Regions from separate parts of the Neisseria sp. P0014.S002 genome, predicted to be linked through region 2. Evidence: predicted binding sites of a transcription regulator. Region 2 holds the regulator's gene; the other holds the start of a gene.
The links. The regulator sigma-54, encoded in region 2, starts transcription at its own class of promoters, with help from an activator protein. The targets are predictions, from matches to a motif close to CTGGCACGCTTCATGCTT.

Region 1 (7,509 bases), on a different contig from region 2:
CAAGATTTCAAAGCCCGGATGATTTGGTTTCCACAAACCGGACAGCAAAACCGCGCCGACTACACCGGCCAGTAACAGAAAATTCCATTTGCCGTAGATTTTGACTTTGTCTTCTTTATCGGAAGGAGTAGGAGCCAGGTGTTCGCTTTGTTCACGGTTGAAGTGTCGGCTGTCGATGATGTAGAAAACGGTCAGTAAAACCACAGAACTAATCAATACAGGCATCAGCATGTGTTTGACCGTCCACATGAAATCTACGCCTTTCAGGAATCCTAAGAACAGCGGAGGATCGCCTAAAGGAGTGAGACCGCCGCCGATATTCGCCACCAAGAAAATGAAGAAAATCACGATGTGAACGCGGTAGTGGCGTTTATGGTTGGCTTTCAAAAGCGGACGAATCATCAACATCGCCGCGCCTGTTGTCCCCATGATGGAAGACAAAGCCGTGCCGACTGCCAACAGGGTTGTGTTCAATTTGGGCGAGCCGTGCAAATCGCCGCTGACAAAAATACCGCCTGAAATGGTATAGAGCGCCAAAAGCAACAGGATAAAAGGGATATATTCTTCAACCAAAGCATGGGCAACGGTATGTACGCCGGCTCCGAAACCAAAGGTTACGATAAACGGCGTTAAAAACAGCAGTGTCCAAAACGCTGTAATTTTGCCGAAGTGATGGTGCCAAGTATGGGAGAAAAACAGAGGCCCGAGTGCAATAGACAAGAGAATCAGTGCAAACGGCAGACCCCAAAGCAGGCTTGCGGATGAGCCGTCAAAATCGGATGCCGCAGCAGGAAGGGCGGCAAGAAGCAGTGAAAATGAGAGATAGCGCATGGTATTTCCTTTTTATTCTGTTGCGCCGTGAGGAACTTCGTTGAGAGAGCACGGCGGTGAAATATTCAGGCCGTCTGAAAATATCCAGACGAACTGCGCGGTTGTGTCAGGGGAAAGTATAACGCAAAGCAAGTGTTAAGGGATGGTTTAGAATATTGGAATCAAAAGAAATGTTGATAAAAATAAAGAAATAAAAGCGATGGGAGTAGTGGGAAGTAGTAAAAAAATGATTTTGAAACAGGAGTTTGAAATCTTGAAAAGAATGCTATCGAAAAAATGCTTTGAATTAATTTTAGCTAAAATTTACATTTGATTGAATAAATGGAGGCCGTCTGAAAAATGAGGATGAATAGGGTGTTTTGGTTCTTACTGATTGTTTTAATGGATAAATTGGGTATGAAAATAAAAAACAGGTAAGCGAAAATGCCCACCTGTTTTATTTTATGCTTCCGGCCGTAACCACATCCACACAGCTACGCAGCTGCAACAGACTGATGATATGACACCGATCCACCAGCGTTCCGGAAACCGCCAAAACATAAACAGGCAAGAAAGGGCCATCATGCCGATAGCGAAGAACTTTGCCTTGCGCGGCACGGCGCCGTTGTTTTCCCAGTTTTGTATGATCGGGCCGAAATGGCGGTGATGATAGAGCCAATTGTGAAAGCGCGGCGAAGCTTTTGCCCAGCAGGCGGCGGTCAATAAAATGAAAGGCGTAGTCGGCAGTAATGGCAGGAAAATGCCGATAATGCCCAAGACAAGCGACACTGCGCCGCAAAAAATCAATAAATAGCGAACCATCTTCCCATCACCAATTATTTGTTTTCAGACGGCTTGTGATGTGGAAATGGGCAACGCGGAATGTCTAATTTATCCCAGCCCTCATGCCCCATTTTTTCCAGCAGCGCGATATTGCGGTCAAAAATTGCCGAGGCATCAGGAAATGCTTCAGCGGCTTTGGCAATACTGTCTTCACGAATCAGATGCAAGGTTGGGTAAGGCGAGCGGTTGGTGTAGTTGCTGATGTCGTCGGCTTCCGTGCCTTCAAATTGGAAATCGGGATGGAACGGTGCAATTTGGACAATGCCTTCCAATTCGTTTTCTACAACGGCATCGTCGGCAATTTCCAGCACTTGGTTGAAGGTTTCAAAATCAGGGAATAGCGTCGGATGAACCAGTAAAGTGGTTTCCAATTCTGAAGCGGGTGTATTGCCCAGAAGCTGCAATTCACGATCCAAGTCCTCAAGGAAACCGTCCAAATGACGGGCTTCGCTGACAACGATGCGAACCAGGTTTTTAACGTGCGGCGCTTTGGCAAACGGGCAGAGATTCAGCCCGATAACGGCTTTTTCCAGCCATTGTTTGGTATGTTCTGAAACAGTATCGATATCGAGATGGGCGACGTCAGTCATAGTAAAAGCTTATGTGAATTATTCTTAAAAAGTATACAAGTGTATGGACGTGAAAGCAAACCATTGGAATTTAAAAGGCCGTCTGAACAACAGACGGCCTTTATCAGTTTCAAGTTATCAATCCTGAACCAAATGAACCAAAGGCAGAGCGGTCGTGTTTTTAATTTCTTTCAACACAAAACTCGATTGCGCATCTTGCACGCCGTGGTGCGAAAGCAGCGTATCCAAAACAAAATGGGAAAACGCGTTCATATCGGTAAAAAAGGCATGGAGCAGATAGTCGGTTTCACCCGTTAAAGCAAAGCAGCTCAATACTTCCGGCCAAGCGCGGACAGATTCGGAAAAATCCTCGCGCGCATCTTTTGCCTTGCTAATCGATACACGGATAAAAGCCTGCAAGCCCAAGCCCAAAGATACGGGAGAAAGCTGGGCCGCGTATTTTTGAATAATGCCCGCATCTTCAAGCTGTTTGAGACGGCGCAGGCAAGGAGAAGGGGAGAGCGCCACTTTTTCAGAAAGTTCAACATTGCTCAACCGCCCATTTTCCTGCAAAACCTGCAGAATCTTTAAATCCGTTTTGTCCAAGTTCAGATGAGGCATGATGGTTCTCCCAATGTAGGCAATGTATGTTTTGGAAATGAAAAATGCTTAAAAATAAAGACTTGTATGGTTAAATTATATATTGAGTTCAGATGTGCGACAAATTGTCTTATAAGGAGTGTTGCGAATTTGTTTTATGTAGTGGTGAAAAGATGAAGGCCGTCTGAAACTAATCAAGGCCAAAGCTTTATGTCATATTAGAATTGGATATAAAGAGGCCGTCTGAAAATGATTTCAGACGGCATTTATTTTCGTAATGTGATCATTCAGGCTCTTAATGACCTTGTTTTGGAGAGTTTTGTTCTTTTGCTTTGATTCATTTTCCGCGTTTGTATTTGGCTTTTTTTTGGGGTATTTTCTTCGCAATGTATTTTTGTGTTTTGGGAAATAAGCTTACAGGCTCTGTTTGCAGGATACGGGAAGGAAGTGTGTATCCATGGTGCCACCGCAAGACCAAACTGTTGTACCTTTAGTAGCCCCTGTTTTTGCAAAACTTGGTGTCAGGTGGATTTCGGTATTCTTCACAGGAACAGCGGCTTGATTACCGATGGCGGCAACAATGGTGCCGTTATCTTCAATACGGACAATCTTTACATAGTTGCCGACTTTATTGTCGTCTGAAGCGAGTTGCTTGATATTTAGGTCAAGCGGCAAGCTGCCTTTATTTGCATAGGCTTCTTCGACGTAGCTTTTCATACTGCCGGCAAGCATGATGCCTTCTGCTACTTGTGCTCTGGCAACATAGTTTTGGTATGCGGGAAGAGCTGCTACTGCCAAAATGCCGATAATGCCGATAACAATCATCAACTCAATCAGGCTAAAACCGGTTTGGGTTTTGCGTAGTTTTTTCATTTTTTGAGTATATCGTTTTCTTATTTTTATTTTATAAAGCAAATCCCATAATTATATTTATGGGATTTGCTTTATAAGCTTTTAAATTTGTTGGTAACAAATTATTAACGGCAAGAAGAAGGTAAGAATTTTGAATCTACGCCATTGGTTGTACCTGATTTACAAGTCCAAGTAAAAGATCCGTTGCCAGATGTTTTGGCATTTTGACCTTGTCCTGTAGTTGTAGTTGCTGTTGGAGTAAGTGATACGGTTTTTTCTTTAATTTCGTTATTTACGTCACTATCTTTCATTGTGGCAGTAATAATACCATTGCTACCAACTTCTACTTGTGCAACATATTTACCTTTAATGCTTTCCTTATCTGCAATACCTGCTTCGGCATTACTAGTAGGCCATTTGCCTTTATCTGCATAGTATTCAACCACAGCAGACTTTTGACCTTCCATCAAAGAGATGGCTTCAGAAACTTGAGCACGTGCAGTGTAGTCTTGGTATGCAGGCAGGGCGATAACTGCCAAGATGCCGATAATCGCGATAACGATCATCAATTCGATCAGGGTGAAACCTTTTTGGATTGCTTTCATTGATTAAAACTCCAGTTTGAAAGTGTGAATAATTGTGTTTAAGTAAAAAGTCCGTAATGTGCTTGGCACTATGTATTATGAGTAAACCATAAGTAAGAAGGAATATACAGCTTCCGTCGGGCTTGCTGCTTTGAGGCTTGGGCCTTATCGGACGTGTTGCTTCAAGCAGTCTGTGTGCCAAGTGCGCAAAATTGATTAAAAAATTTATTTTTTATTTTTTGTTTATTGTTTTTATTGGGATTATTTTTTAATTTTTAAGTTTTTTGTGGTTTTGTTTGAAAGTTTCAGGATTTTAGGAAAATTAGGGGGTTGACGTTTTTTGTCAGTTTTGTGTTTTTTGTGACAGAGAGTGTGTGCAAGTTTGGTTATGTGACGTTTTTTGTCAGAAATTTGGCTTGGTTAATAATATGTTAATTGATTTAGATGGGCGGTGTTTTTATGGATTAATCGGTGGGTTTAATATCTTGTGATTTTATTTTTTTGTTTTTTATGGGTTTTATTTTTTATGCGTATTTTGTTTGAATACGGATGAGGAAAAGATTTGAAAGGAAGTATTTTTGAAGAGAATTTGGCGTAATAGGTGAATGAAAATTTGTTATTAGAATTATATTCATATGAGTTATGATTTTGGAATGTAGTTTTATGTCAGAAGGAAGTTCTGGTTTTAAATTTTAAGGCTTTGGATTTCTTAAGTGTTTTAGAAGGGTATATTCAGGATGTTTATATTTTTGGATGTGATTAGGGTGGGCAAAAAATGCTCACCCTATGTTTTTAAGATGTTCAGACGGCCTTTATGGGGTTAAGACTTCGATCAATGCCTGTTTTAGGGTGTTTTGGGTTTGCGGGTCTTGCAGGGATGGGCTGTAGGTGATGAAGCTGTCCTCAATGCGCTGATCCAAGGTGGTGATTTTGGCGTAGCGCAGGCTGATGTTGTGTGCGAAGAAGGTCTCGGCGATGTCGGCGAGGAGGTGAGGGCGGTTGACTGCGGTGATGTCTATGGTGTGCCAGCCGGGATAATCTTCTTCGGGGGTGATGATTACGGTAGGCGGAATGGGGATGTGGCGGATGCGGCGGCTGATGTGCGGGCGGCCGCTTTGTTTTTGGACGGTGGTATTGCCGTGGATGAAGCTGTTGAGTTCGGCTTCGAGTGCGCTTTGGCGGTCGGGATATTCTTCGGGCGGGAGATTGTCAGGAAGTTGGAGGATAAAGGTGTCGAGGATGTAGTCGTGCTCGGTAATAAAGGCACGGGCGGCTTGGATGTCGAAGCGGTGGCTGCTGAAGATGCGGCAGAGGCGTGCGAAGAGGCGGTCGCCATTGGGCATGAATACCATGACTTGAAGGCTGTTGCTTTGGGGAAGGATGCGGCTGCGGACGGCCGGACTTTCGGTGTCGTAGGCGAGGTTTGCGGTGTGCCAGAGGATTTCCCGTGTTTGATGGCGGACGTAGTATGCGCTGCCGAGGATGCGACGGAGTTTTTGTTGGTTTTTGAGGGGGACGGCGGCGCGCGTGAGCTGATCGGTCGAGGCTTGTTCGCGTCGGTTGGGGAGGCGTTCGGGATCGTGGTGTTTGCTGTTTAAAACGGCGGCGGTGCTGTGGTAGAGGGTTTGGAGCAGGCTGGCGCGCCATGTGTTCCAAAGTTTGGGGTTGGTGCCGCGGATGTCGGCAATGGTAAGTAGGTAGAGTGCGTCAAGGTATTCGCGTGTGGGAATACGGCGGCAAAAGGCTTGGAGGATATGGGGATCTTGGATGTCTTCTTTTTGGGCAACGGTGGACATGAGCAGGTGGTTTTCAACCAGCCATGCGAGGAGGTGGCTTTCTTCTTCGGTGTAGTAGTGGTTGGCAGCGAATTGTTGTGCGTCTTTGATGCCTTCTTTGGCGTGATCGCCGCCACGGTCTTTGGCAATGTCGTGCAGCAGGGCGGCGGTGTAGAGGACATGTGGTCGCGGATAGGCCTGCATGATGGCGCTGGCTTCGGGCATTTCGTGGCTGTGGGTTTCGATGGCGAGACGGCGCATATTGCGGACGACGGTCAGGATGTGGTCGTCTACGGGGTAAATATGGAAGAGGTCGTGTTGGAGCAGGCCGATGATTTTTTCCCATGCGGGGAGATAGCGGCCAAGTACGCCGTAGAGGTTGAGAAAACGGAGGGTTTGGGTAAGGCCGGTGCCGTGTTTGAAGAATTGGATGAAGCGGCGGCGGTTTTCTGGATTTTGGGTGAAACGGGTGTTGATTTTTCGTGTGGCCGCCCACCATGCGCGCAGGGTTTGCGGCTCGATGGTGGTGATGTTTTGCTCCTGCATGGTTTGGATGATGGTGAAGATGTGTTCGGGATTTTGTTCGAACAGGGCAAGGTCGTTGGCGGCGATTTGGTGGCCGATGCGTTTGTAGCGGCTGTCGATGGGGTGGATGTGCTGGAGGCGGCCGGGGGTTTGATGGTTTTTGAGAACCGGAATGAGGATGCCGTTGAGTTGTTTGATGGCTTTGGTGGCGCGGTAGAAGGTGTGCATCAGGGCTTCGCTTCGGCCGCGGATGTCGGGTTGGGTATAGCCTAAGCTTTCGGCAACTTGGGACTGGTAGTCGAAAAGCAGCCTGTCTTCGGAGCGGTCGGCGGTAAGGTGGAGGTGAATGCGGATGTTGGCGAGGCGGCGGTAGCCATGAGCCAGCATGCCGGCTTCGGTGCGTGTAAGGACGCCGGCGGTAACGAGGGCGGTGGGGTTGCTGTCTATGCCTTGTGCTTTGGCTGTCCAAATAAGGGTGTGGATGTCGCGCAGGCCGCCGGGGCAGGTTTTGATGTTGGGTTCGAGTTGTGCGCCTGTGCCTTGGGATTTGGTATGGCGTTGCTCCATTTCGAGGAGTTTGGCTTCGATAAAGGCGGCTGTGTCGCGGCGTGTGTTGAGTTTGTTTAGCAGCTGGGCGGTAAGGTCGGCATTGCCTTGTAGGTGGCGTGCTTCTAGAAAGGCGGTTTCGCCGGTAATGTCGTTTTGGGTGCTTTGGAGGATTTCTTCTATGCTGCCGCTTTTGATGGCGGGATTGAGGCGTGCGTCCCAAAGGGTTTGGATAAATTGGGCGGTTTGTTGTTGCAGGCCGTCTGAAAATGGGGTCGAGGAAATAATCGCTAAGTCCCAGTCAGAATGGGGATAGAGTTCGCAACGCCCGAAGCCACCGATGGCAATGAGACTGATGTCGTTACTGTCGGGGAAGTGGATTTGCCAGAGGGTTTGCAACAGGGT
Region 2 (7,509 bases):
TGCTGGTGGTCGAAGAAAACGGCATGCTGATTGGCGCGCTGAACATGCATGATTTATTGATGGCACGAATTGTCTGAAACGATGGCAAAAACGTTTTCAGACGGCCTTATGCTAGAATAGGCCGTCTGAAATAAGGAAACCTTATGCAAAACCTCTCTTCCGACCTGCAACGACGCGCTTTAGGTATCAAACTGCTGATACTGGATGTGGACGGCGTTTTGACCGACGGTCGCATTTTTATCCGCGACAACGGTGAAGAAATCAAATCGTTCCACACTTTGGACGGACACGGTTTGAAAATGCTTCAGGCCAGCGGCGTGCAAACGGCGATTATTACCGGCCGCGATGCGCCTTCCGTCGGTATCCGCGTGAAGCAGCTCGGCATCAACTATTACTTCAAAGGCATTCACGACAAACGTGCCGCCTACGCCCAATTACGCGAACAGGCCGGTGTAGAGGAGCATGAGTGCGCCTTTGTCGGCGACGATGTTGTCGATTTGCCCGTGATGGTGCGTTGCGGATTGGCGGTCGCCGTCCCTGAAGCGCATTGGTTTACTTTGCAATACGCCCATTATGTAACCCGATGTTCCGGCGGCGCAGGCGCGGTGCGTGAAGTGTGCGATTTGATTATGCAGGCGCAAGGTACGCTTGAACCTGCTTTGAAAGAGTATGTACGATGAAAATCAGATGGCGTTACGGAATCGCCTTTCCGCTGGTGTTGGCCGTTTCACTCGGCGCATTGGCGGCGTGGCTCGGCCGCATCAGCGAAGTGCAAGTCGAAGAAGTCGTTCTCAATCCGAATGAGCCGCAATATTCGATGAAAGGCATCAACGGCAAACGTTTTGACCAAGAAGGCCGTCTGAAAGAAAACCTGAGCGCGGTCGATGCCGTCCAATATCCGAATAGCGCGGACGTGCATTTGGACAAACCGCATCTTTCGTTTTACCGCGACGGCAGCCTGTTGTACGAAGTCGGCAGCGACAAGGCCGCGTACAATATTCAAAACAAGAAAGTCGTTTTTGAACAGAATGTTGTCTTAAACAAAGCGGCAGATGCCAAGCGTTTGGCCGGCATCATCAAAACCGAACGTTTGAATGTCGATACCGAAGCGCAATACGCCCATACCGACAGCCCCGTTACTTTCCAATACGGACAGTCCGGCGGTCAGGCAAACGGCATGACTTATGACCACAAAACCGGTTTGCTGAATTTCCCTTCCAAAGTGAAAGCCACAATTTATGATACAAAAAATTTGTAAAACCTTAGCCCTTGTTGCCGTTTTTGCCGCCAGCCCGGCCTTTGCCCTGCAAAGCGACAGCAAGCAGCCGATTCAAATCGAAGCCGACCAAGGCTCGCTTGACCAAAATAACCAAAGTACCACCTTTTCCGGCAACGTCATCATCAAACAAGGCACGCTCAATATCCGTGCCGGCAGCGTGACTGTTTCGCGTAACGACAAAAGCGAGCAGTTGATGAAAGCCACCGGCTCGCCCGTCAAATTCAGCCAAGAGTTGGACGGCGGCAAAGGCGTGGTCAACGGCCAAGCCAATACCGTGACGTATTCTTCCGCAGCCAGTCTGGTTACCCTGACCGGCAATGCCAAAGTACAGCGCGGCGGCGATGTGGCCGAAGGTGCAGTCATCACTTACAACACCAAAACCGAGGTTTACACCATCAACGGCAGCGCTAAATCCGGTGTGAAATCCGCCGCCAAATCCGGCCGTGTCAGCGTTGTCATCCAGCCGTCCAGCACGCAAAAAAACAAATAAGAAAACACACAAAAAGGCCGTCTGAAAAAGGTTCAGACGGCCTGAGGTCAATATCGAAAGTCAACAGAATATGAGCGCAAACAACAGCCGTCTTGTGGTTCAAAACCTGCAAAAAAGTTTCAAAAAACGCCAAGTCGTCAAAAGCTTTTCCCTAGAAATCGAAAGCGGCGAAGTCATCGGCCTGCTCGGCCCTAACGGCGCGGGTAAGACCACCAGCTTTTACATGATTGTCGGCCTGATTGCCGCCGATGCAGGCAGCGTGATGTTGGACGGACAAGAGTTGCGTCACCTGCCCATTCACGAACGCGCCCGCCTCGGCGTCGGCTATCTGCCGCAGGAAGCCTCGATTTTCCGCAAAATGACCGTGGAACAAAATATCCGCGCCATTTTGGAAATCAGCATGAAGGACAAAAGCCGCATCGATGCCGAACTTGAAAAACTGTTGGCCGATTTAAACATCGAACGCCTGCGCAACAACCCTGCGCCGTCTTTGTCCGGTGGCGAACGCCGCCGTGTCGAAATCGCGCGTGTGTTGGCCATGCAGCCGCGTTTCATTTTGTTGGACGAACCTTTTGCCGGCGTTGACCCGATTGCCGTCATCGATATTCAGAAAATCATCGAGTTTCTCAAATCACGCGGTATCGGCGTATTGATTACCGACCACAACGTGCGCGAAACCCTCAGCATCTGCGACCGTGCCTACATCATCAGCGACGGCACGGTATTGGCTTCGGGCAAGCCGGATGATTTGGTCAACAATGAACAAGTCCGTTCGGTTTACTTGGGTGAAAATTTCAAATATTGAATGCATATTTGACGGCAATCGTAAAACCGGTTTCATACGAGGCTCTCATTTTAATTGAGGGTAGCTCTAAATATTGAAATAATTACTAAGAATACAAATATAATACCGATAACCTAGTTTTTCAGACGGCCCTCCGTACAAAGGCCGTCTGAAAAACTATCCATACACTTCGAAAAAAACACTATGTCTTCACTCGTCCTTAAACTCAAACAGACCCAGCAGCTCAACCAGCGGCTGCAGCAGTCTCTGCGTATCTTGCAGATGTCGGGTCTTGAGCTTGAGCGCGAAGTGGAAGACTGGTTGTTAGACAATCCTCTGCTTGAGCGTCCGGAAACCGATGAGTTTGCCGATAGCGGGCTCAATCGTGCCGTCACCATGCCGCGCGCAGGTCAGCAGTTGAGCGGCGACGATGCCGAAGATATTTGGAGCAACATCGCCGAAGAAGAGGATTTCAAACACTATCTGCATGCCCAAGTGTGCGAGCATCCGCTCTCGCAAGTGGAAGCGGCCTATGTTCACGTCTTAATTGATTTTTTGGACGAGCAAGGCTACCTCACCGACAGCCTCGAAGAAATCATCGACCACACGCCGTTAGAATGGATGCTGGACGAAGAAGCCCTGCAAAATGCGCTGGATATATTGCAAACCTTTGATCCGCCCGGCGTGGCGGCAGCGGATTTGACCGAGTCGCTCATGCTGCAGCTGATGCGTTTGCCGGCTTCTCCTGCCCGACAAATGGCCGCGCATTTGGTGCAAAGTTCGCTTCAAGACTTAGGCAAAAACCGCAAACAAAACGTTCTGCGTTTCCGCAAACTCTATCCCGATACCGACAGCGAAACCATAGAAGCCGCGCTCGATATGATTGCCGAGCTCAATCCCTATCCGGCCTACGGTTTTGCCTCTGCCACGCCTACGCCTTATATTCAGCCTGATGTTTGGGTCAAAGAGGGCAAGGATGGCTGGGAAGTCATCAGCAATGAGGCGGCTTGGCCGAAGCTGCAGCTGAATCAGGAGTATTGCGACCTGATGAAATCAGCGGAAGAGGGCGCACCGGAGTGGAAGGAAAAAATCAACGAAGCCAAGCAGCGCATTGATTCTTTGGAGCTACGGAAAAGCACGGTCCTCCGCCTTGCCGAGTATATCGTCAAAAATCAGGAAGATTTTTTCATCTTCGGAGAAATCGGACTGTCGCCCATGCTGATGAAAGATGCCGCCGCCGAATTGGGTTTGGCGGAAAGTACCATCTCGCGTGCCGCCAATCAGAAATATTTGTCTTGCCCGCGCGGTTTGTTTGCGTTACGCTATTTCTTCACACAGGCAGTGAATGCCGATGATGACGGCGAAGGGTTCAGCCAAGGCGCAATCAAAGCCGTATTGAGCCAGCTGATTGAAAGCGAAGACAGCAGCAGACCCTATTCGGACGAGACCCTCGTCAAATTATTAAAACAACGCGGCATTGAAATCGCCAGACGTACAGTGGCTAAATATAGAGAATCATTAGACATACCACCGGCACACAAACGAAAATTTACCGAGTAGATATATTCCGATCCGTTTTGACGGACTAACCAACCGAAGGAGCTGTATCATGAATCTGAAAATCACCGGTCTGAATTTTGATGTTACCGAAGCCATCAAAAACTACGTTTCCGACAAGTTGGCACGAATCAGCCGCCACGCCGACAACATCATTTCCGTGACCATCACGCTCTCGGTGGAAAAAGTCAGCCAAAAAGCCGAAGCCGATGTCCATCTGGCAGGCAAAGATTTGCACGTTGAAGCGATTGAACAGGATATGTACGCCGCGATTGATGTTTTGATGGATAAACTCGACCGCGCTGTTTTGAAACATAAAGGAAAAAGCGGCGATGTCCGCAGCACTGTCAAACCTGAAGCAGAATAAAGTTTTTGTATGATAAAGGCCGTCTGAACATTCAGACGGCCTTTTGTTTTGCTAGATGTTTTAGACTGGCAATCTAGTTACTCACTTTTTCGCCATTCCATGGTGCCACTTTAAACAGCAGCAACATGCCGGGTATGCCCAGGGCAAAACACAGCCAGTAGAAATTGAAGTAACCCATCGCTTCAATCAGATAGCCTGCCGAAGCATTGATAAATGTACGGGGAACAGCTGACAGGCTGGTAAAGAGGGCCAATTGTGTGGCCGTGAAAGCAGGATTGGTTTCACGGGCCATATAGGCGACAAATGCCGCCGTACCCAAGCCTACGCCTGCCGCTTCCGCACCAATCACGGCCGCAAGCATCATTTGTTCCGTCAGGGTAATGGTTTCAAATTTACCGAAACCCGCCAGCCAGGCAAAGCCTAGAATCGTTACCCATTGCGCCACGCCGAAAACCCACAAAGCCCTGTTGATACCGAGTTTCAACATCCAAATACCACCGGCGATACCGGCAATGACGGCAGGCCATAAACCGGCATTTTTGGCAATCAGGCCGATGTCGGTTTTGCTGAAGCCCATGTCCAAATAAAACGGCGTTGCCAGGGAAGTCGCCATACTGTCGCCCAGTTTGTAGAGGAAGATAAACAGCAATACCAATATGGCTTGTTTGATGCCTTTGCGGGAGAAGAACTCACTGAAAGGGTCGGAAACCGTTTGGGCAAATGTACGCGACACAGATGGTGGAATGTCAGGCTCTTTGGCTAAAAACAGGGTCATCAGCAGGCCGGGTAACATAAACAGCGCCGTGATGATGAATACATTGTGCCAAGGCATCAAGTCGGCCAAAATCAAGCTGAGCGAGCCGGGTACCAAAGCTGCGATACGGTAGGCGTTGACGTGGATAGAGTTGCCTAAGCCTAATTCTTCATCTGACAAAATTTCGCGGCGAAATGCATCCAATACAATATCTTGGCTGGCAGAAAAAAAGGCGACCACTAACGATAAGCCCATAATTACATATAAATGCTGAGCAGGATTTAGGAAGGCGTAAATGAGCAAGGTCAGCAGCAAACCAATTTGCGTAACCAGCATCCAACCGCGTCGCCGTCCTAAAAAAGGTAATCTGACCAAATCGATGACGGGAGACCAGATAAATTTCCAAGTAAAAGGCAGGCCGATGAGTGCCATCAGGCCGATGGTTTTCAAATCGACGTGTTCGCTGCGCAACCATGCCGGAATCAGGTTGATCAGAAAATAAAGCGGCAGCCCCGAAGTGAAGCCTGTAAAGATACAAATCAGCATACTGCGCGAGAAAATCTTGCGCCAAGTGCCGGATTGGGGTGCGGTTGTCATAGTGAAATCAATAAAAAAGAAAAGGGATATTGTAGCAAAGATGGGGGATATGGCGAATGAACTTCTGTTATCTTTATCGAATAATGAGAGGCCGTCTGAAACTTTAGCAAATTAAGTTTCAGACGGCCTTTTGTTGGAACAACTGGTTTGGCGGGCAACGGAGACTTCAGGACGGAAGAAGGGTTGCTTGGGTGTATTCATAAAATTGAAGTTAAGAAAGTTTCAGATGACCCCTAGAGATCGTTTGAACGATGAGAAATATCAGTGTTAATTTGTGCCGTCAGTGTAGCCGTTTCCTGATTTGTCCACAGCAAAAGCAGAAATCGGACCGACCGTTACTGTCCCTTTAGGCTGAGTTTCTTGGTAATACTCATATGCTGCAACACCCATACCAGTTGCAGCACCAACAGCAGCACCAATTGTGCCACCGACCATAATAGCTGGTCCGGCAGGAATACTGCCAAAAGCTATACCGACACCCAGACCAATACCTGCACCAATTGATCCTCCTATTTATGCACCATTTGCTCCTCCTTGAAGGATTCTCTCTCCTAAGCCTCCTCCATAAATTAGTTCCAGATCCTCAATGGATAGTTCAATCATGTTATTTTTCCTTTTCAAAAAAATTAGATGTAGAATATTGAGTCAATACGCCCAATATGGAAAAAATAATAAAAGCATGAATATAAATCATAAAATCAACATTATCTCCTTGGTAGCTTTCATAAATAAAAACGATTGGTATTGATATACAAATTAAAATATACAGGTACTTTGAAATTACCAGTAACTTATACACAAATTTTGATTTCATAGCCTAGTCTTTCATTTGAATAAAATCTACCCTAATCAACTTTCCAACCAACTTCCTAACTTCTTCATGCTTTCCCTGATTGAAGTTAACCAGTAGATTTTTCAACAATATGTATATTATGTTAAATAATAAATGGTAATTGTCACATTCAAATATTAAGGATAACCTACTTTGAAACTATATCGCTTTGATGCGTAATTCTATAAAAAACATTGAATTTTCATGTTTTCTATTTATCCAGTATTTTGGAGTTGATAAGTGAGAGCAAAAAACTTTGGAAATCTACGATTCTCCTTCCAACACCTCATCATTTCTCTAGAGAATTTAGGCAAAGGAGATATTGATAACTCATTTCATTAAATTGAACCAAATGAGAATGATTTATTTTTAAAATCCTTTTAAATTAATGGGTTACATAAAAATTGATAAAATAAAATTGACTATTCTCAATAAAATGAGTAAAATTCATCCGCAAATACAAATTTTTTATTGTGATACATCTATTAACCGCATTGAGAAAAGGAGTTAGTTATGCTAAGTAAGTCAATTACAGCAAAATTAAACGAACAAATTAATCTCGAGTTGTATTCATCAAATGTCTATTTGCAAATGAGTGCATGGTGCCATAAACATGGTTATGAAGGCGCTGCAGCATTTTTACTTCGTCATGCCGATGAAGAATTGGAACATATGCAAAAGTTGTTTACTTATGTGAGCGAAACCAGTGGAATGCCTTTGTTAGGTAAAATTGACGCCCCTAAACACGATTACGCTTCATTAAAAGAAGTTTTTGAAACAACACTTGAACACGAAAAACTAGTGACATCTAAAATTAATGAGTTAGTTGAGAGTACTTTTGCAGAAAAG

Region 1: a site for sigma-54 is predicted at 4,443-4,460, ahead of ACTHSX_RS05000 (pilin). Genes of this name have one in related genera too.

What each region holds. Positions count from the first base shown of each region.
Region 1 is NZ_JBQCVO010000003.1:117,194-124,702, reverse strand. It holds gene ACTHSX_RS05025 (sodium:proton antiporter) at 1-831, opposite strand, end outside; gene ACTHSX_RS05020 (YbaN family protein) at 1,273-1,632, opposite strand; gene ACTHSX_RS05015 (DUF1415 domain-containing protein) at 1,647-2,243, opposite strand; gene ACTHSX_RS05010 (Lrp/AsnC family transcriptional regulator) at 2,361-2,843, opposite strand; gene ACTHSX_RS05005 (pilin) at 3,237-3,695, opposite strand; gene ACTHSX_RS05000 (pilin) at 3,800-4,279, opposite strand; gene glnD ([protein-PII] uridylyltransferase) at 5,071-7,509, opposite strand, start outside.
Region 2 is NZ_JBQCVO010000002.1:372,692-380,200, forward strand. It holds gene ACTHSX_RS04030 (KpsF/GutQ family sugar-phosphate isomerase) at 1-77, shown strand, start outside; gene ACTHSX_RS04035 (KdsC family phosphatase) at 144-680, shown strand; gene lptC (LPS export ABC transporter periplasmic protein LptC) at 677-1,258, shown strand; gene lptA (lipopolysaccharide transport periplasmic protein LptA) at 1,239-1,769, shown strand; gene lptB (LPS export ABC transporter ATP-binding protein) at 1,840-2,574, shown strand; gene rpoN (RNA polymerase factor sigma-54) at 2,758-4,113, shown strand; gene hpf (ribosome hibernation-promoting factor, HPF/YfiA family) at 4,163-4,477, shown strand; gene ACTHSX_RS04065 (AmpG family muropeptide MFS transporter) at 4,551-5,828, opposite strand; gene ACTHSX_RS04070 (hypothetical protein) at 6,096-6,263, opposite strand; gene ftnA (non-heme ferritin) at 7,174-7,509, shown strand, end outside.